DNA from 2 places in the Erwinia sp. HDF1-3R genome. Region 2 is predicted to be linked to the other one. Evidence: predicted binding sites of a transcription regulator. Region 2 holds the regulator's gene; the other holds the start of a gene.
What was found. Region 2 encodes Fur, which represses iron uptake genes when iron is present. Its sites were predicted from a motif close to ATAATAATGAGAACNACTATCAA; they were not measured.
Positions count from the first base shown of each region.

Region 1: the regulator Fur is predicted to act here: its motif matches at 5,441-5,463, upstream of feoA (ferrous iron transporter A).

Region 1 covers NZ_CP155071.1:4,459,415-4,466,857, reverse strand. The annotation lists gene bioH (pimeloyl-ACP methyl ester esterase BioH) at 1-554, shown strand, start outside; gene AAGR22_RS20370 (DUF1471 domain-containing protein) at 726-995, shown strand; gene AAGR22_RS20365 (alpha-amylase family glycosyl hydrolase) at 1,031-2,734, opposite strand; gene feoB (Fe(2+) transporter permease subunit FeoB) at 2,849-5,149, opposite strand; gene feoA (ferrous iron transporter A) at 5,163-5,387, opposite strand; gene AAGR22_RS20350 (Tex family protein) at 5,536-7,443, opposite strand, start outside.
Region 2 covers NZ_CP155071.1:1,590,844-1,598,286, reverse strand. The annotation lists gene pgm (phosphoglucomutase (alpha-D-glucose-1,6-bisphosphate-dependent)) at 1-1,062, opposite strand, end outside; gene seqA (replication initiation negative regulator SeqA) at 1,094-1,636, opposite strand; gene ybfF (esterase) at 1,895-2,659, shown strand; gene ybfE (LexA regulated protein) at 2,807-3,088, shown strand; gene fldA (flavodoxin FldA) at 3,252-3,782, shown strand; gene fur (ferric iron uptake transcriptional regulator) at 4,158-4,601, shown strand; partial or broken gene AAGR22_RS07355 (beta-N-acetylhexosaminidase) at 4,663-7,314, opposite strand; gene AAGR22_RS07350 (lipoprotein) at 7,314-7,443, opposite strand, start outside.

The DNA of each region.
Region 1 (7,443 bases), 1.9 Mb from region 2:
GGGCGATATGGCTGGGCTGGTCACTGGGTGGCCTGGTCGCCAGCAAAATGGCGCTGCTGCACCCCGGGCGCGTAGCCGGACTGGTTAGCGTGGCGTCATCACCCTGTTTCACCGCCGAAGAGGAGTGGCCTGGCATCAGGCCTGAAACGCTAAGCGGCTTTCAGCACCAGCTTAGCGAAAATTTTCAGCGCACCGTTGAGCGGTTTCTTGCCCTGCAAACGCTGGGTACGGAATCGGCCCGTCAGGATGCGCGCCTGTTAAAGAGCGTGGTACTGGCCCTGCCATCCCCGTCGGTTGAAGTATTGAATGGCGGGCTGGAAACGCTGCGCACCCTCGATCTGCGCCAGGAAATGTTGACGCTCAGCGTGCCGCTGCTGCGTATTTATGGCGCCCTTGATGGCCTGGTCCCGCGCCGGATAGCGCCAGTGCTGGATAAAGCATGGCCCGGCAGCCGGTCGGTTATTATTGAAAAAGCGGCACACGCGCCCTTTATTTCCCACCCGGACGTTTTTTGCGATCGACTTAAGGAATTCGCCCTTGAAATCCCCCATTAATTTTCGCTTACAAAACTGGCAATTTATTCGTTTCCGGTAATAATCAGTGAGGTGAGCAGGGGCGCTTACTTTTACCTCTGAGCTGTCCAGGGAGCGGGCCCGGGTTTCCTCCCTGTCTGATCATCAAGCGGCTGCTTATTCCTTACAACAATATTAACTGGAGTATCTTTGATGAAAATGATTAAAACTGTTGCGATTGCTTTAGTGATGGGTTCTGTTTCTTTCGGTGCCTTTGCGGCAAAAGAAGTCACCAAAGAAGAAGTGAAAAGCATGAAGCTGGAAAAAATTGGCACGGTCAATACGACGGCGGAAACGACGTCACCGATGGATGCCAAACATGCGTTATCCAAACTGGCTGATGAGAAAGGCGGTAAATACTATCTGATTATCGCCGGTCGTGAGCACGGTAAATTCAGCGCCGTTGCAGACGTTTATAAATAATATGGCGGGCGGGGTCTCCCCCCGCCCGACTCCCCTCAGGCCCGTTGTGGGCAGCTTTCCAGCCACAGCCAGTGCCATGGGGCCAGCGTCAGTTCCGCCTCGCTCTCTATAATGACATTGTGATAAATATCACGGTAGCGTTCGCTCTCCGGCGGTGCCAAGGTTATTTCCCGACTGCTGAGGTTGTAAACACAAAGCAAAGCCTCCCCCCCCTTAACTGCCTGCCTGCGGAAAATAAACAGGGCATTATCGCTCGCCAGTACCGTCATTGGATTATCAGGGTGCAAGGCAGGCTGTCGGATCCGCAGCTGAATCAGTCCGCTGAGTGCGTAATAAACCCGATGGCGCAGCGTTTGCTTATTGGCGAGCGCCGCTTCAATGTCGTGGAGCGCATATTTCTCGCGGTTAACCGCCCGGTTATGCCCCGCCGCCTTAACCCCCGCCATATCATTCCGCGAGCCGAGAATACTCTGAATATATATCGCGGGAACGCCAGGGAAAGCCAGCAGTAGCGCATGCGCCAGCATAAAGCGTTGCAGGCGAATATCGTCACTCTCCTCTTTGCTGTTTAGTGCGTCCATATAGGTGACGTTAATTTCATAGGGACTGGCGGTGCCGTCAGGGTTATTTTTATAAGAAATCAGCGCGCCTTCCATCGCCAGATCCCGCACCAGCGACACTATTTCCGTCTCAGGTAAAAGCCCCCTCAGTGGATTCAGACCGATGCCATCATGGGAAGCCAAAAAATTGAAATAGGTGGTCCTGCCGTCGCCCGCTGGCAGCGAGCTGGCCCACTGCTTCAGCGCGCGGGACGAACCGTAATGGATGGCATGCAGTACCAGCGGCGGCAGCGAAAACTGATACACCATCTGCGCCTCGTCCTGCCCGTTGCCAAAATAGCTGATATTGTCCCGGTGCGGCACATTGGTTTCCGTCACAATCACCGTACCGGGTGCGACCTCACCGGCGATAGCGCGAAATAATTTAACCAGCAGATGGGTTTTTTCCAGATGAATGCAGGCGGTACCGGGGGTTTTCCACATATAGCCCACTGCATCCAGCCGGACATAGTCTGCCCCCTTCGCCAGATAGTCCAGCAGCACCTCCACCATCATCACCAGCACCCTGGGATTGGCGAAGTTAAGGTCAATCTGGTCCGCGCTAAAAGTCGTCCAGATAAACCGCGTGCTGCCATCGGCCAGCGTAAAAGGGGTGAGCAGAGGGGAGGTTCTTGGCCGGGTGACGCTGCTGAGATCGGTCGCCGGGGGCATACTGATAAAGAAATCATCCCAGCCGGGATCCATTGCCAGATAGTGTTTGAACCAGGCGCTGTGCGCTGACATGTGGTTGCAGACGAAATCAAACATCAGCCGGACGCGCTGATGCAGCGCGGCGACATCGGACCATTCGCCACAGGCCGGGCTGACCTGATGGTAATCCATTACCGAAAAACCATCGTCGGACGACCAGGGAAAAAAAGGCAGCAGGTGAACCAGGTTAAAGCTGGCGTGAAGATAGCGCTGATAAAAACGGCAGAAGGTTTGCAGAGTGGGGGCATCACTTTCACGAAACTGATCGGCATAGGTTATCAGCACCACATCTTTTTCATCCCAGTGGGCCTTGCGCGGGTGGTTGATGGCGCTGCGGGTATGTTGAATGCTTTCTGTCAGCCTTTCCCGACAGGCGGCGGGAAAGGTATGGTCATAGATTTTATCGAGCAGGCTGTTGATAATTTCCATTTTTATACAGTGCGCCACCGCATTTTTGGACAGCTACGTTAACTTTCACTGTAGACCCTGGAAGCAAAACCGCAACTGCAACGAAGCGGTCGACAAGGGCATGATGCCGCTAAATCAGTGACAGCTGCCGTTACGGGGGCAGCCGGGGCAGCCCTTTTCAGCAACGGGCCTGACCGCCAGCGGCGATGCAGGGAGCGTGATACTCCGCAGCACCAGCCACAGCACGACATTAAAGGCACATACCGCCAGCAGCACGATGGTGCTGTACTGAGGATGTTCACTAAAGGTCGCCACCTGATAAAACAGCGTTGCCAGGCACCAGGCCAGGTTCAGCCCCCAGAATATAGAGAACAGCATCCAGCGGCCGCTGCTTTCACGGGCAATCGCGCCCATCACCGATACGCAGGGCACGTACAGCAGCACGAAAATCAGGTAGCTATAGGCGGCGGCATCGTTGGCAAATTTGCTGTGCATCACACCCATCGCCCTGCCGGCCATCTCGCCGTCGCCTTTGCTGGCCTCAACGGGATTAGATAGCACGCTAAGGCTGAACGCCTCTTTTACTCCATCCCAGGTTTCCTCGACCGCCGTCGCCAGCTCCCCGGTCAGGCTGAAACTGGCGGCATCAAACGGCTCCTCATGCAGCGCCTGTGCGGTATAGAGCGTATTCAGCGTGCCGACTACCACCTCTTTTGCCATTGCGCCGGTGACCAGGCCAACCGTTGCCTGCCAGTTATCATCATGTATGCCCATCGGTGACAGCAGCGGCGTCAGATGGCGGCTGACGCTGGCCAGCGCGGAGTCATTAATCGTGGATACCGGCTGTCCGCTGAACGAGAAGCTGTTCAGGCCGCCTATCACCACGCAGACCAGAACAATCACTTTCCCGGCCCGCAGCACAAAGCTTTTCAGCCGCTGCCAGGTTTGTAATAGCAGGGTTTTCAGGTGCGGAACGTGCCAGGTGGGCAGCTCCATTACGAAGGGCGTGGCCTCGCCGCGCAGAAGCGTATGCTTTAACAGCAGCCCGGTGAGGATGGCCACGGCAATGCCCAGCAGATAAAGGCTGAAAACCACCAGCGATCCCCGCTGACCAAAAAAGGCGGAAGCGAATACCGCGAAGATAGCCAGCCGCGCGCCGCAGGACATAAAGGGCGCCATCAGGATGGTCAGCAGGCGCTCACGCGGGGCATCCAGCGTACGGGCGCCCATGACCGACGGGACATTACAGCCAAAACCGACAATCAGCGGCACGAAGGATTTACCCGGTAATCCTATCGCCTGCATCAGTCGATCCATGACAAAAGCGGCTCTGGCCATATAGCCGGAATCTTCCATCAGGGACAGGAACAGGTACATCAGGCCGATTTGCGGCACCAGCGGCATCACGGTATTGATGCCACCGCCAATGCCCTGTGCCAGGAACAGCGTCAGCGGCAGCGGGAAATGCAGCACTGCGCCGATCCACTGTATGCCATGAATAAAAATCGCCGCCGAGCCAATCTCAAATAGCGGCTGTAGCGCCCCGCCGAGATTAATGGCCAGAAAGAACATCAGGTACATCATCAGCAGAAATATGGGCAGTCCAAGCCAGCGATTAAGCACCAGGCTGTCGAGGCGGGCAGAGAGGCGATGCGGCGTGGCAAGGTGCGTATCCGTTACGGTGCGGTAAACGGCCTCAATGGCCTGATAGCGGGCAGAGACAATCTTTAGCGGGGCATCGTGCAGATTAAGTGCATCAGGCGATCCTGCGGGTGTTGCCACCCGGGCCAGGCTGTAGACATCCCCTTCCAGTGCCTGGAGCGCCAGCCAGCGCTGCTGTACCGGGGGAAGGTTTTCCGGCATGGCGTCGCACAGCTGCCGGACGCAAGCCTCGACATCAGCGGGGTAGGGGATGTTAACGTTACCGATGGAGCGACGAGCGTCGTCAATGGCTTTTTTCAGCCTGTCGATGCCCGTTCCCCGGTTCGACACCATCGGGATGACCGGGCAGCCGAGCTGTTTTTCCAGCGCGGCAACGTCAGGCGCGATATGCTGATTTTCAGCAATATCCAGCATATTCAGGGCAACGATGCAGGGCACCCCCAGTTCCTGAAGCTGGAGGGTAAGGTACAGATTGCGCTCAAGATTGCTGGCATCCACGACGTTGATGACCAGGTCAGCTTCGCCGCTCAGCATATAGCGGCAGGCGATCTGCTCGTCAGGCGAGGCCTGTTCCGATAACGTCGTCAGGGAATAGGTGCCGGGCAGGTCAATCAGCCGCACCTTGTGCTGAGCGGTGGTAAAGGTGCCTTCCTTGCGTTCAACCGTTACCCCAGCCCAGTTCCCGACCCGCTGCCGCGCGCCGGTGAGCTGGTTAAACAGCGTGGTTTTACCGGCGTTAGGGTTGCCAATCAGCCCGATGGTATACGTTTTCATCCTTACCTCCGCCTCAGTTCAGGGATTCAAGGCGAAGAAACGCCAGATCTTTTTTACGCAGCATCAGGCTGACGCGGCGCGTTTCGATTTGCACCGGGTCGCCAAAGGGCGCTACGCGCTTTACCTGGAAGGTCGCGCCGGGCAGCAGGCCGTGTGACAGCAGCTTCTGGCGAAACGCGGTATTGATGGTGGGCGAGAAACTAACGATTTTGTAGTGCTGCAAGGGTACAACAGGCATATTTTTACCCCGTGGCGCGGAAAATTGCCGCATCGTGATAATTGAGGGGGGTAATTATAATGAGAATTATTCTCGTCGGTATTGACGCAAAACAATTTTCAGGGGAGTGGGAAGGGCGGATACGGCGATCCGCCCTGGGGTAATGCCGTTATTTTTTGCCGAACGCTGCCGCCAGCGCATCGCCCATAGCGCTATTGCCGGCAGGCTGTGCCGGACGCGGACGGGATTTCGCCGCCGGACGGCCTGCATCACGGTTGTTGCTGGCCGGACTGCGGCGCGGTGAAGCGGCTTCACCCGGCTGTTCGTCCAGACGCATGGTCAGCGCGATGCGCTTGCGCTGCAGGTCAACCTCCATCACCTTGACCTTAACGATATCGCCCGCTTTCACCACCTTATGCGGATCGTCGACAAACTTATCGGAGAGGGAGGAGATATGTACCAGCCCGTCCTGATGAACGCCGATATCGACAAAGGCACCGAAGTTAGTCACGTTGGTAACCGCCCCTTCCAGCACCATACCCGGCTGCAGGTCGTTCATGGTATCAACGCCCTCAGCGAACTGCGCCGTCTTAAACTCCGGGCGCGGGTCACGGCCGGGTTTTTCCAGTTCCCGGATAATATCGCTGACGGTCGGTACGCCGAACCGCTCATCGGTAAAGTCCACCGCGCGCAGGGTGCGCAGCGCCGTCGGATTACCCATCAGCACATCCAGCGACTGTTCGGTGGCGGCCAGGATGCGCTGCACGACCGGGTAAGCCTCCGGGTGAACCGTTGAGGCATCCAGCGGGTTTTTACCCTGGCTGATGCGCAGAAAGCCAGCGCACTGTTCAAAGGCTTTTGGCCCCAGACGGCTCACCTTCAGCAGCTGCTGGCGGTCCTGAAAGCGACCATTCTCATCACGCCAGCTGACGATATTCTGTGCCATCATTTTGCTCAGCCCGGCCACGCGGGTCAGTAGCGGCACCGAGGCGGTATTCAGATCCACGCCGACGCCGTTTACGCAGTCTTCCACGACCGCATCCAGCTTTTTCGCCAGCTGGCTCTGGCTGACGTCGTGTTGATATTGGCCCACGCCGATCGATTTCGGGTCGATCTTCACCAGTTCAGCGAGAGGATCCTGCAGGCGGCGCGCGATGGAGACGGCCCCGCGGATCGAGACGTCCAGATCCGGGAACTCCAGCGCAGCCAGCTCGGAGGCGGAATAGACAGATGCGCCCGCTTCGCTGACGATCACCTTCTGCGCCTGTACCTGGGGGAATTGCTTCTGGACGTCGATAAAGAAGCGTTCGGTTTCACGTGAGGCGGTGCCGTTGCCGATCGCCACCAGCTCCACCTGATGTCGGGTGCAGAGTGCGGCCACCGCGGCGGCCGCTTTCGCCGCCTGCCCGGTATGCGGGTAAATGGTGTCGGTGGCAACCACCTTGCCGGTGGCGTCAACGACCGCAACTTTTACGCCGGTACGCAGTCCAGGATCCAGGCCCATGGTCGCCCGCATCCCGGCGGGTGCCGCCATAAGCAGGTCGTGCATATTGCGGGCAAAAACGTTGATTGCCTCATCTTCAGCGCGCTCGCGTACCGTACCCATCAGCTCGGTTTCCAGGTGCAGAAGCACCTTAATACGCCACGTCCAGCTGACCACGGCCTTACGCCAGGCGTCCGCTGGGGCGTTATTCAGCCGCAGGCCAAGGTGGTCGATAATAATCTGCTCGCCGTGGCTTTCGCGCGGCGGCTCGTCAAACTGTGGGTCCGGATTAAGCGATAGCTGCAATATGCCTTCATTGCGGCCGCGAAACATCGCCAGCGCACGATGGGACGGCACGGATGCCAGCGCTTCATGGTGATCAAAGTAGTCGCGGAACTTCGCGCCCTCTTCCTCTTTGCCTTCCGTCACGCGCGAGACTAGGTGGGCGTTCTTCCACAGCCAGGCACGTACCTGAGCCAGCAGCGTGGCGTCTTCTGCAAAGCGCTCCATCAGAATGTAGCGGGCGCCGTCCAGCGCGGCTTTGGTATCGGCAACGCCCTTATCGGCATCTACGAAGCGGGCGGCCAGCGTCTC
Region 2 (7,443 bases):
CATCGCGCTGGAGACCAGCGTTTTGCCGACGGCCACATCGCTACCCCACTGAGGACGATGCTGAAACAGGTAATTAATAGCAACGGCCAGATAGTGGTTCGGATTCATCAGCCCGGCAGGGGTAACAATGCCGTGGCGGTCATAATCAGGATCGTTAGCAAACGCCAGATCGAACTTATCCCGCAGCGCCAGCAGGCCAGCCATCGCGCTTTCAGACGAGCAATCCATGCGGATCACGCCATCTTTGTCGAGATGCATAAAACGGAAAGTCTGATCCACTGAATCATTCACGATGGTCAGATCCAGCTTGTAGAACTCGGCAATACGCTGCCAGTAAGCGATACCGGAGCCGCCCAGCGGGTCGACGCCAATTTTCAGGCCTGCTTTCTGAATGGCCGGGATATCAATGATCTGTGCCAGACCTTCGATATAGGGCTGAATAAGGTCTTTTTCCTGCAGGTGCCCACTGGCCCATGCTTCATCCAGTGCGATACGCTTCACGCCTTTCAGTCCGTCCTGAATCAGCGCGTTGGCGCGGTCCTCAACGACTTTGGTAACGTTGGTATCGGCCGGTCCACCGTTCGGTGGATTGTATTTGATACCCCCATCTTCCGGCGGATTGTGTGACGGCGTAATCACGATACCATCAGCCTGTGCGCCACCCGCTTTATTGTGCTCAAGAATGGCGTTAGAGATTGCAGGGGTTGGCGTATAACCATTATCCAGCTGCACGATAACGTCCACACCGTTAGCCGCCAGCACTTCCAGTACGGAAATGATTGCGGGTTCAGACAGCGCGTGGGTATCTTTCCCTACGTAGCAGGGACCGGTGATGCCATTCTTTGTACGCTCTTCAGCAATCGCCTGCGCAATCGCCAGAATATGCGTTTCGTTGAAGCTCTGACGCCCTGCACTGCCGCGATGGCCTGAGGTACCAAATTTCACCGCATGTTCCGCATTACCCGGATTGGGTTGCAGGACATAATACTGTGAAGTCAATTGTGCAACGTTAATCAAATCGCTCTGCTGGGCCGGCTGCCCGGCACGGGGGTGATTAGCCATGGGCGCTTCTCCCTGATTATCAGGTTATCAGTTAGAGGGTGCCGCAAACTTTGTCGATCAGCTCCGCCGGGAACTGCATCGACTGCATGATATGTTCAATCATGCTGCGTTTACGACCTGTGTTAGTGTTGGTGATCACCCAATACGGCGTGCCCGGAATATGCTGCGGCTTGGTATGGGTGCCGTTCTGTACCAGGGTTTGTTGATTACCCGCAAAGTAGACGCGCGTACGACCGAGCAGTGACTCGGTGCCTGTAGCAAATGCTTTGGGATCAAGACTGTACAGCGTCGAAAGAATCAGCATAAAGCGATTTACCGCTTTTTTCTGATCGGCATACTCATCGGACAGCAGCAGCTCACGTACGGCACGGACGCGATCCTGAGGACGCGATTGTACTTCCGCAGGTGCAGCACTTTTCGCCATCGCTGGCGGCGTTGCTGCGCCCTTTGGCAGCGGCTGACCGGCTGAGAATTTAAGCATACGCCGTAAAATGTCAGAGGCACTTTCACCAATATGCTGAGTGTGGCTGGCGATATAACGGTACAGCTCTTCGTCGACTTCGATAGTTTTCATCATGATCCAGTACGATTATTGCTTATAAGAGCCGCCCGGTGCCGTGTTACAGGGTTCGGTTACGCAGCACGGTTCACAGACCAGCTCTAACATGTGGATTATAAAGTTAAATCCTGCCAGGGTGTAGCGCCAGACCCCAATACAGGCAAAAGTCAGACTATGCCGCAAAAAGGTGGCCTGGAAGCCGTTTATCGTTTCGGCAGAAAAATGTGGATCCATGATACCCTAACCCCTCGTTTCAACTGTAAGAACTTTGCTATGAAATTGAATGCCCGCTTGCAAACCGAACAATCCGCTGCCGCGAATCTGCCCACCGTACTGATCCACGGCCTGTTTGGCAGCCTGGATAACCTTGGCGTACTGGCCAGAGAGCTGAAGGCGACGCGTCCGGTGGTCCAGATTGACGTACGCAATCATGGCCTTTCCCCGCGATCGGATGAGATGAGCTATCCGGCGATGGCGCAGGACGTGCTGGAGACGCTTGATGAGCTGGGGATCGCGCGTTTTGACCTTGTAGGTCATTCGATGGGCGGAAAAATCGCCATGGCACTGACGGCGGCCGCGCCGGAGCGGGCTGGCAAGCTGGTGGTAATTGATATTGCGCCCGTCGCTTACCCTGAACGCCATCATGACGCCATTTTTGCCGCACTGAACGCGGTGATGGCAGCGGGAATAACCACCCGCAGCGAAGCCGCCGCGCTGATGCGCCAGACAATAGAGGAAGAAGGGGTGATTCAGTTTCTGCTGAAGTCCTTTCACGAGGGGAGCTGGCGCTTTAACGTCAGGGCGCTGGAGGCCCGGTACCCAGAGATCATCGACTGGCAGCCGATCCCCGCCTGGCCGCATCCGGCGCTTTTTATCCGCGGCGAACGCTCAGCCTACCTTGACGACAGGTGGCGTGACGCCCTGCTGGCGCAGTTCCCCCAGGCACGCGCACATGTGATTGCCGGTGCCGGACACTGGGTACATGCAGAGAAACCTGATGCGGTTCTGCGCGCAATTAGCCGTTTTTATGCGCGTTAGAAACAAATGCTCCCTCAAATTGTTAAATCGTTGTCGTCTCGACTTTCACTGGGGTATGATGGCGCGCTAAAATTTTGTCGCGGGTGAAAATCCCTTTGGCAACATGGCTCAATCCATCAGAACTCCAGCCTTCAGTACCACGATTCTATGGCAAAAGAAAACACGGACCGCACCACGATCGATCTCTTTGCAGACGAACGCCGTCCGGGACGACCTAAAACTAATCCGCTGACGCGTGATGAGCAGCTGCGCATCAACAAACGCAATCAGCTTAAGCGTGATAAAGTGCGCGGGCTTAAGCGCGTCGAGCTGAAAATCAATAGCGATGCGGTTGATGCCCTTAATCACCTTGCTGACCAGCGTAATATGAGCCGCAGCGAGCTGATTGAAGAGATGGTGATGGCGCAGTTAGCCAGCCAGAACCCCTGAAGCGGTGGTTATCTCGCAGTAAGGGACAGCTGAGGGCACAGCACAATGCGACAAAAGCAGGAGGATTACTCGTTTATCCCCCTGTGGCTGTCTGCTATCATTGCCGTTATCTTTTTTAAGTTAGCCATCTCATATCATTAAGTTTCAAGAGGTTATTAAACTCATGGCAATCGTAGGCATTTTCTTTGGCAGCGATACGGGCAATACCGAAAATCTTGCAAAAGTGATTCAAAAGCAGCTTGGCACAGACGTTGCTGACGTTCACGATATCGCTAAAAGCAGCAAAGAAGATCTTGAAGCCTTTGATATTTTGCTGCTGGGTATTCCCACCTGGTACTATGGCGAAGCGCAGTGCGACTGGGACGACTTCTTTCCGACCCTGGAAGAGATCGACTTCAACGGCAAGCTGGTGGCGCTGTTTGGCTGTGGCGATCAGGAAGATTATGCCGAGTACTTCTGCGATGCCATGGGCACCATCCGCGACATCATTGAGCCCAGGGGCGCGGTGATTGTCGGGCACTGGCCAACGGCGGGTTACCATTTCGAGGCCTCTAAAGGGCTGGCGGATGACAACCATTTCCTCGGTCTGGCCATCGACGAAGACCGTCAGCCTGAGTTGACCCAGCAACGTACCGAGCAATGGGTTAAACAGATTTTTGACGAGCTGCAGCTGAAAGAGATTCTTGAAGCCTGAGTGCAGCGGCCTGATGTGGGCGTTGTCTCATATCGGGCCAGTGGTTTTACCTGTAGAAGTAATAGGTACATCTTTGTAATTTTCATCTGCAAATCTGTAAAATATCGCCATCGGTCACCTCACTTATTCAGCGTTCCTCGCTCAACGAGCGATAAGAGTGCTGAGCAAAATGTTAATCCCGTTTTTATTGGGCGTTTGCTTTCCTGGACGTATCGGGTTCTCAACTTTACATCCCACAGCGGTTGCGCATCCCACTCGTGGTTTCCATTTTGAAGTATCAGTTCTATAATGAGACGCACCTAGCTTTCTGCGTCGACCGATGTTTAAGGCTTTTCAGCCACTTAGTGACTAGCAAAGTAACAGGACAATATCCGCATGACTGACAACAATACCGCATTAAAGAAGGCCGGCCTGAAAGTCACGCTTCCCCGACTGAAAATTCTGGAAGTGCTTCAGGTACCAGAGAGCCATCACGTCAGTGCGGAAGATTTATATAAACGCCTGATTGATATGGGCGAAGAGATTGGGCTGGCAACGGTCTACCGCGTACTCAACCAGTTTGATGATGCCGGGATTGTAACGCGTCATAACTTTGAAGGCGGCAAGTCCGTATTCGAACTGACTCAGCAGCAGCATCACGACCACCTGATCTGTCTGGACTGCGGAAAAGTGATTGAATTCAGCGATGAGTCTATCGAGACACGTCAGCGTGATATCGCTACCCGCCACGGTATTAAACTCAGCAACCACAGTCTTTATCTTTACGGCCACTGCACCACAGGTGACTGCCGTGAAGACGAAACGCTTCACGACAAATAATCTTCCGCGTTGCTCAACATAAAAAACCGGTGATCACCACCGGCTTTTTTTTACGCTTTTTTCAGACTTCCTCCACCCTGCTGTAGCGTTTGCCGTCGGCGCTGACCGCGCGCACCAGGACGTTGCCCTCCTCAACCTGCGGTTTGGCCGTGGCCTCATAGCGCTGCCAGCTTTTGCCTGCATCAACGCTGTACTCAATGGCGATGCCAGGCAGCGCGATATTCGCCTCCAGCATTCCGCCAATAATACGCGCGCCCGGTACCGGGATGCGGTACTCAATTCCCCGGCGATCCAGCTTCGACAGCTCGCGTTGACCCAGCAGGTTGGCAAAACGCTGCCACTCTTTCAGCTGAGTCTTACTATCGACAAAATGCGTCTCGCCCCGGGTAAAGGCTTTTCCTGGCTGGTAATCCTGCTCCCAGCCCGCGCGGTGCCATGCTCGCTCCGCCACGGCCAGCAGACGCGGAAACATCATATATTCCATCTGTCCGTCAGTGCGTACCGTCTCGCTCCACAGCTGGGCAGAGAGTCCGGTTGCACCAGGCCAGGGCTTGTCGGATTTAGCCGTAAAGGTTTTCCCGTCGCGATCAAACGACATTTCTGCATTCTGCGGCAGGTTATCCGGCACAAAGCTGAACATTTTGCGCTCGTCGCTGAAACGGGTTCCCCAATAGTAACCCCGCTCAAGCGGATTCACTTCATTGGGGAAATCGAGATAGACGTAGTCCGGGTTGGAGACGATCACCTCGTAGCCCTTGTTGGCCCAGTCGTTAGCGCTGTCATACCCTCCCCAGTAAAGCGTATCCCAGAAATTCACCGCCACACGCTTCGTGGCGAAGGCACCCGCATTTTCAGCATCCTTCAGGCCGTCCTGCCACGCCTGCATTTTCTCTATGCCGTGCGCATTGACCTGCCTGCTAACTTCCCGCGCAAAATAGCTCGGGAGGTGATCAAGGTCAGTTATTTTTCCCGCTTTGATCATCGCCTGACAGACGGAGGATTTTGCCTAGGGTTTATCTTCCTTGCGCATATCCAGCCTGCCTTTACCTTCTTCGGGCTTCTTCTCATCGGTATAGCCTGCGCCAAGACGAATATTTTTCGCTTCATCACCGCCAAAATGCCAGGCCTTCATTGGCTTTCCCGCCGCCAGATGCATCGCCTGGATTTCACTAATCACCTTGTCGGTAAAGCGCAGCGAGGATGTCAGGCAGGGATTGAGATAGCTGGTACGATCGTAAAGCTGGACGGAGGTGGTATTGGAGTCGTCGGTGGGATCCACCAGCCGGTATGCCTCCGCGTCGGCCTGTTTCCCCCCGGCCATCAGGCGGGCATAGCGTGCCTCCATCGACACCACCGCCGCCCGGGCATGCGCAGGCATATCAATTTCCGGGATCACCTCAATACCCCGGGCCCCTGCGTATTTGACGATATCAATATAGTCCTGGCGGCTGAAATGCCCGGAGCCGTTATTATTACTGAAAGGCCCCGATCCCAGCTGTGGCAGCAGGCAGGTTTTCTCGCTGAGATCGTGGCAGCGCTTACTACCTACATCGGTCAGCTCTGGCAAACCGGGGATCTCAATACGCCAGGCTTCATCGTCAGAAAGATGGAAGTGAAAGACGTTCAGCTTCCAGGCCGCCATCTGATCCAGCAGCCGTAAAATCGCCTCTTTGCTATGAAAATTACGGGCAACATCGAGGAATACTCCACGATAAGGGAAACGCGGTGCATCGGCTGCTTTCAGCGTCGCAATTTTGAGGCCGTCAGCGGGGATCAGCGACAGGATCGACTGTACGCCATTCATCACGCCGCGCTGATCGAAGCCGGTCACCTCCGCCAGGGCTTCGCCAATGGTTAGCTGATAGCCGCCCGGGATGGACTGCTGTTTCCCCAGCGCGCTGGCAGCAATCCGGGTCTTGATGGTATAGCCATTAGCCCGTTCCTGAACGCCCAGTAAACTGAAACGCTGACGCAGTGCATCGGCCTGATCGGCCGATAACGTGGCGAAATCGAACCTCACGCCCGATGACAGGTCGGCGTCCCCACTGTAGATCTCCACGCTCATCGGCGTAGGTACAATATGCCCGCGCAGAGTTTGCGCCGGGAGCGTGGCCACGTCGCTATTTTTAGCAAAGCGGCTGGCCGCGTTCATCAGCACGTTTTTGTCATCCGGCGTGCGCCGCCATTGATCGCCAAAAGGCTCGACGAAGCGGGACAGCTCTTCCGTATCCGTTATGGCGATGATTTTTGGGCTGGCGTTGCTGGAGGTAACATACCAGCGTGGCATCACGTCGGTGATAAACAACTGCCAGTACTCATTGATAATCGGAATATCGACCGATGCACCGGCGGCAAAGCCGGTGAATTTGTCCGTCGGCTCAAGCCGGGTCAGGTCGCCGACGACGTGCACCATGCGAAACTGATCGCTATCGACCTTAAGCGTTTTATGCACGTTGGACATGTAAATGGCCCAGTCTTTACTGTTAATGGCCCCGCCTGGGTTGGTTAAGGTGAGGGTGGCCCGGTTGCAGGAAACCCAGTCAGCGCCCAGCGCGGCGCAGTCCACGCCATTCTGGGCAGCAAGGTTATCGGTCACCTTATACTTAACGCCAAACTGACTGATCCTGTCGACCAGTTGCTGATCCGCCAGCACACCCGTGCTGCCGAGCGCTGATATCAGCGCCGCCGCGATCGCACTTTTGTACATTTTCATTATTTCACCTGTTCCTTCTGGTTTTTATGTTCAATCTCTTCAGACAGCCTGCCACAGCGATCCTGAACCTCATCGCCGCCGCCCATCTGCTCTGCATCAAGACAATGCTGATAGTCCCGCGCCGGAATG